DNA from 2 places in the Bowmanella denitrificans genome. Region 2 is predicted to be linked to the other one. Evidence: predicted binding sites of a transcription regulator. Region 2 holds the regulator's gene; the other holds the start of a gene.
What was found. Region 2 encodes FNR, which switches genes on or off when oxygen is low (the NO sensors DNR and NnrR bind a similar motif). Its sites were predicted from a motif close to TTGATCTAGATCAA; they were not measured.
Positions count from the first base shown of each region.

Region 1 (3,418 bases), on a different contig from region 2:
TCCCCAGTTCTTAAACATACGGGAATGCAGGAAATACTGATTGATTGCCACCAATTGATGGCCGAGCACCTTGTTAAGGTGTTTGATAAGGGATTTATCGCCTTTCATCGCCGGGCTCCATGGTAAGCCATTTTTGCCAAGCAACACAAAAACGGCGGGCTAAGATTCATTCATTATAGAGAACAAATACTTATGCGTCACCGGCCAATTTATTCAAACTGTGTTTAGCTGACGTCCTTAAATAAGGACTCATCAACTATAGTGTTATCTATGACCTGTTGGGCCAGTTGTACACATTTCCCGCATTGACTGCCAACACCCAGCTGTTTACGCAGCTCACGCATATTTCCAACGCCTTCCTCGCGGACGGCTTGGGCAATGTGCTTATCGGTAATTCCGTGGCAAAGACAAACGAACAAAGTACAACTCCTATAACACTACAAATGATAATAATTGTTATTAGGTGTTTTGCCAAGAAATTTGTTTGAGATTGATAAGAAATCTCACTTAAATTTAGGTGAAGTCAATGAAGGCCAGTGCAGTAATTCGACATTTAGTGCAGCAATTTTGTTTTTGCTCTTGGTTTGCACTGCATGTGCCCTTATCTTGTGTTCTAGTTTTTCTGAGACTTATTGCGCAGCAAACGCAGTAAGCAAAACATCAACCAATAAATGGAGAAGATGATGAGTGTATTAGTTGGTCGTCCCGCCCCGGATTTCACTGCCGCTGCCGTTCTGGGCAACGGTGAGATTGTTGACAGCTATAACCTGAAAGAGGCCATTAAAGGCAAAAAAGCCGTGTTGTTTTTCTACCCACTTGATTTCACTTTTGTTTGCCCTTCAGAGCTGATTGCTTTTGACAAACGTTACGAAGAATTCCAAAAGCGTGGTGTAGAGGTAATTGGTATCTCTATTGACTCCCAGTTCAGCCACAACGCATGGCGTAATACGCCGGTAAATCAAGGCGGTATCGGGCCTGTGAAGTACACGCTGGTGGCAGACGTAAAACATGAAATCTGCCAGGCCTATGATGTTGAGCATCCTGAAGCTGGCGTGGCGTTCCGTGGCTCTTTCCTGATCGACGAGGAAGGTAATGTACGTCATCAGGTGGTTAATGATCTGCCGCTGGGCCGTAATGTAGACGAAATGCTGCGTATGGTGGATGCTCTGAATTTCCACCAGGAGCATGGTGAAGTATGTCCAGCTGGCTGGCAGCAAGGTAACGAAGGTATGCAGGCAAGCCCCGAAGGTGTGGCCAAGTACCTGGCGGAAAACAGCGACAAGCTGTAAGTCTTTAAGCTAAAACGAAGCCGCGATTATCGCGGCTTTTTTATTTTAAGGCTGAATTGCCATCACATCGGTTTTAAGCAGGGTCAGGATTTGTTCCGCGGTATTACCCAACAGTTTTCCTTTTAGTCCTTTGCGGCCCACGGTGCCTATGGCGACCAGGCCCGCATTGACATCAGCCGCCATACTGGGTAACACCTTGTCTGGTTCACCGGCCTTAATGTGCAGCTGCTTTTCGGAAATAGGGTAGTCACCAGCCATTTCCTGAATCAGCGGCAGATATTGCTGTCTGGCCTGAGTGGCGATTTTCTTGGCGCTTAGCCCCATCAGATCTTTCAGCATGGGGGACATGGGCAGGCAATAAGCCACATGTAATTCGCCGCCAAAATGACGTACCCACTCAATACCTGTGGCCAGTAATTGCCTGTTCAAAGCTTGCTTGCTTTGTAGCTTACTACCAAGATCCAATGTAACCAGCACATTGTGCTGCTTTTTCCATTTTTTCTCAGCTACTAGTAAAACCGGCGCACTGCTGGTTCTGAGCAAATGCCAGTCTGTTGGCGTGTAAAACAAGTTCTCAGTGCGATGTCCGGTTTTAATAATCAGGTCATGGCGATGACGCCGACCGTAAGCTTCCACCCACTGGGCAATGTTTTTCTCCCAGATCACCTGAGTCTGTACACTGGCATCGTTCAGTCCGGTATCTTTGAGTTGGCGTTCCAGCCATTGCTGACGCTGCTCAATCAGGCTTTGCTGAACTTCCTGTTGTTGCGCATTGCTAAGGTTGTCGGGTAGATGTTTAAGTTGTTCATGCACAAAGCTCAACACCGTTACCTGAGCATCTAATGCCTCTGCAACTAATTTGGCTTTCGCCAGGGCCTTGGGCTTGTTTCCCGGGAGATCTGCAATGACTAGTATCTGTTTCATCCACGCCTTCCTTTTCAGCTAAGTAGCATAAATCTAGCACGAGAATTAACCAATGCTTTGATTTATATCAGAAAGGCTATGCCAAATACATCAGGTATTTAATTCTGTCAGTTCTCTACCGTCGTTAGCGGCCAGCCACCCAGTTGTTGCCACTTGTTGACGATAATACAGAATAGATCTGCGGTTTTCTCTGCGTCATACAAAGCGCTATGTGCCTCGGCCTGATCAAAGCTCAGTCCCGCCGTGCGGCAGGCCTTAACCAATACGGTTTGACCGAAAGCCAGGGCTGACAGGCTGGTGGTATCAAAGGACACGAAAGGGTGGAATGGGGTGCGCTTTATACTGGAGCGCTCAACGGCGGCATTAACAAAGCCCTGATCAAAGGCCGCATTGTGGGCAACAATAACACTGCGCTGGCAATCCGCATCTTTCTGCTTTTTACGGATTTGTTTGCACAGTTCCTTCATCACTTCCGTTTCCGGCAGGGCGCCACGCAAGGCACAATGTGGGTCGATGCCATTAAAATCCAGTGCAGCCTGTTCCAGGTTCGCACCTGCAAATGGCTGGACATGAAAATGAAAGGTTTCGTCTCTGACAAGCTGACCTGTTTGGTTTAACTTTAAGGTAACTGCAGCAATTTCCAGCAAAGCGTCGGTGCGTGGATTAAAACCGGCGGTTTCCACATCTATTACTACGGGAAAATATCCCCTGAATCTTTGCTTGAGTTGTTGCGTATCTGCTGTCATCTTTTACTCTATCGGTCTTGAACTAAATGGTCGTGCTGGTCTGGGCCGCGATTATGACAAGTCTGGCCGAGGCTATCCAGTGTAATGGAATTGATGTGACTGCCGATATCTTGGTAAGGAATTGGACAGAGATGTTATGAACAGACTCCTTTATGCTTTGCTCGGTATGCTGATAACGCCCGCTCAGGCCGGCTTGCGTCATTATGCAGCGCCCGTTGAAACCTCCAGTTGGCAGTTAAGCAGCCAAACCCGACTGCAATGTACTCTGAAACATCAGGTACCCGGCTATGGCGATGCGTTGTTTACCAGTCTGGCCAGTAAGCAACTCAATATGGAGTTTGAGCTGGATATGCTGCAGTTGCCCAAAACTTATGGTGTGGCTTCGGTTTACTCGGTGCCACCGAGCTGGATGCCTGGGGCCATGCAACGGCAAATTGCCGACATGCCCATTCGTAAACA
Region 1 is NZ_BAAAEI010000020.1:78,101-81,518, reverse strand. Features, by position in the region: gene bfr (bacterioferritin) at 1-108, opposite strand, end outside; gene ABD028_RS15795 (bacterioferritin-associated ferredoxin) at 225-419, opposite strand; gene ABD028_RS15790 (peroxiredoxin) at 684-1,289, shown strand; gene ABD028_RS15785 (universal stress protein) at 1,335-2,213, opposite strand; gene rnt (ribonuclease T) at 2,321-2,959, opposite strand; gene ABD028_RS15775 (flagellar protein MotY) at 3,096-3,418, shown strand, end outside.
Region 1: ABD028_RS15785 (universal stress protein) is a predicted target of FNR. The motif match lies at 2,271-2,284, and genes of this name have one in related genera.

Region 2 (3,418 bases):
CCGAAATGGCATTTTGGCGGGCTTTGTCTTGACCGACCAGATTCGCCCCGATGCTGCTGCGATGCTAAAGCAACTCAACCACTATCAACATTGCATTATCAGTGGCGACAATCAGCAAAATGTTAGCAAAATTGGCCAGGCATTGCAGATTGATAGGTTATATAGTCAGTGCAAACCAGAGCAGAAACTCAAAAAGATGCAGGAATTACAGCATCAGGGACAGCATGTACTGATGATGGGGGATGGCATTAATGACGCCCCAGTGCTGGCCGCTGCACAGGTTTCAGTAGCCGTTGGTGGTGCGACCGAGTTAGCTAAAAATGCCGCTGATGTTATTTTAATTAAGCCTTCTTTGACCCTGTTACCGGTGTTATTCAATATGGCTAAACGCAGCAGGGCCAAGATAAAGCAGAACATGGCCTGGGCATTGGGTTATAACCTGTTGGTGCTGCCACTGGCCGTTTGCGGTTATTTAACCCCTTGGTTGGGGGTAGTTGGTATGTCGCTAAGCTCTATTATTGTGGTAGCCAATTCTGTTCGACTACTTAAGGCCGATTCCTAATGGGCATTTTATATATCCTTATTCCCCTTGCGATTGTGATTGTCACTATCGCCATCGTGATTTTTTTCTGGGCAGTAAAGTCCGGACAGTTTGACGACCTGGAACGTCAGGGCCACAACATTCTGTTCGATGATGACAAACCCTCGGGCGGGGATAAAAACCAGCGTGACTGATCTGACGCTGCTTTCTGCACTTCTTATTGGTCTGGCAGGCAGTGTGCATTGCGTTGCGATGTGTGGTGGCATTGTCGGTGCACTGAGTTTTTCTATTCCCAAAGATCGTTCCCCTTTGCCTTTTGAGCTGGCCTACCATAGCGGTAGACTTGCCAGTTACAGCCTGGCTGGGGCGATAACCGGGGGGCTTGGTCAGCTTTTCAGCCATCAGATTGCGGGCGGCATGGCTATTTTGAATTTGCTCAGTGGCTTGTTTCTGCTGGCCCTGGCGCTGTATATCGGCAATTGGTGGCGCGGCTTGTCTTGGTTAGAAAAACAGGGAGCTAAGTTGTGGCGACCGGTTGCACCGCTGTCTAAACGCTTTATTCCGTTTAAAAGTCCGGCATGGGCGCTGCCTTATGGATTGATCTGGGGGTGGTTGCCCTGTGGTTTAGTGTATTCCAGTTTAACCTGGAGCCTGGCAGCCGGCAGCGTCCATCAGGGCGCACTGTTGATGCTGATGTTCGGGCTTGGAACTCTGCCAGCCCTGTTGACCCTGGGGCGTTTTAGTCAACAATTACGGCCTTTACTGGCACATCCGCGTAGCAAACAGATTATTGCGGTGTTGTTAGCGATCAGTGCCCTGTGGCTGCTTTTATCGCCCTATGTGATGGCAGTTGAAGCCTGACCCTGAAGTTAGTTGATTTCGCTTACACCTATGCCAAAAAATGCTAAGCTAGCCATCTGTCTGGCCATTTATCTATAGCCACAATGAATCAACACCGCGAATGTACCATCAGTTGTCAGAATTGCAGCATCAGTCAGTTGTGTTTGCCTTTTACTCTGAATGAGAAGGAACTGGATAAACTCGACAATATTATTCAGCGTAAGCGGCCATTTCAGAAAAATGAACGATTGTTCCAGTCCGGGGATAAGTTAAACAGCTTGTTCGCGGTGCGCTCCGGCTCTTTTAAGAGTTTCGTATTGGCCTCTGACGGAGAAGAGCAAATTACCGCTTTCCATTTACCAGGGGATATCATTGGGTTTGATGCTATTCACAACCAACAACATAAAAGCTTCGCGCAGGCGCTGGAAACCTCGATGGTATGTGAAATCCCCTTCCAAACCATGGAAGCCTTGTCTGGCGATTTACCGAGGCTGAGACAACAGATAATGCGCTTGATGAGCAATGAAATCCTTGCAGATCAAGATATGTTTATGTTGCTTAACAAACGCACCGCTAACCAACGACTGGCGCATTTTTTGGCGCATCTGGGTGACCGTTACCATCAACGCGGCTTTTCCGGCAGCCAGTTCCGTCTCAGTATGACCCGTGCGGAAATTGGAAATTACCTGGGTTTAACCGTAGAAACCATCAGCCGCCTGCTAACCAAGTTTCAAAAGCAGGGCCTGATAAAAGTAGATGGCAAATTTATTACCCTGGTACAACCTGCTCAGCTTAAGGAAGTGCAGGACAGTTCCGCGACGACTAGTTAAAAACTTTCCCCTTCGGACTTGATCTAACGCAATCATACTGATTGGATAGAAATGTAGTTTGTACATAGACTAAACACATTGGATCTGCCGGAGGAGATGGATGATTAATTATAAAAAATTGCTGGTCGTCATTGACCCTACCACTGAACAACAGAAAGCTTTAAAAAGAGCGGTACTGATAGCGGGTAAAACCGGCGCAAGCATTACTGCTTTTCTGTCCATTTATGATTTCTCCTACGAAATGACCACTATGCTGTCGGTGGACGAACGCGAAACTATGCGTCAGGCCGTGGTGGACGACAGAACGGAATGGTTGACCGAATTGCTGTCGGAGCAGATAGACGACCCATCATTGGCTGTTGATGCAAAAGTGGTATGGCACAATCGGCCATTTGAAAGCATTATTTATGAAACCATTGAACAGCAGTATGATCTGATCATTAAAGGTACCCATGAACACAGCGGGTTAAAGTCAGTGATCTTTACCCCTACCGACTGGCATTTAATGCGTAAAGCCCCCGTTCCTGTATTGCTGGTGAAAGAACATGACTGGCCTGAACAGGGACAGATACTGGCTGCGGTCAATGTTGGTTCAGTAGACACAGAACATGCTTCGTTGAATCAGAAGGTTACTCACACGGCGTTAGATTTTGCCCGCACCCTCAACGGTCAGGTTAACCTGGTGAATTCTTATCCTGGCACGCCGGTAAATATTGCCATCGAAATTCCTGAATTTGACCCTGCCAGTTTTAATCAATCGGTGAAAAACCACCATATCGATGCGATGAAAACCTTTGCCAGTACGCATGGTATTGATATGACCCATTGTTATGTGCGCGAGGGCTTACCTGAAGATGTGATCCCCACTGTGGCAGAAAAACTGGATGCTGAACTGGTGGTTATTGGTACCGTAGGACGACATGGTATTTCTGCAGCATTGATTGGCAATACCGCTGAACATGTTATCGATATGCTCGATTGCGATGTTCTGACGGTTAAACCTGACGGCTTTGTCAGCCCATTGCAACAAAAGTAAGTTAATCTTCCCTACGGCCCCATTGTTGTATGCACAGCAATGGGGTATCCGATTCCTGCTGCTTGGCAGCGTCAATTTACAGCCCGCTACTCAAGATAGGTTGAAATTAGAATGGCGTCGCAAAATCACCAGCGTTTACTTAAAAGTGCCAGATCCTGGGCCAATTGGAGT
Region 2 is NZ_BAAAEI010000006.1:214,832-218,249, forward strand. Features, by position in the region: gene ABD028_RS03935 (heavy metal translocating P-type ATPase) at 1-562, shown strand, start outside; gene ccoS (cbb3-type cytochrome oxidase assembly protein CcoS) at 562-735, shown strand; gene ABD028_RS03945 (sulfite exporter TauE/SafE family protein) at 728-1,402, shown strand; gene fnr (fumarate/nitrate reduction transcriptional regulator Fnr) at 1,486-2,211, shown strand; gene uspE (universal stress protein UspE) at 2,312-3,247, shown strand; gene ABD028_RS03960 (DUF4112 domain-containing protein) at 3,359-3,418, shown strand, end outside.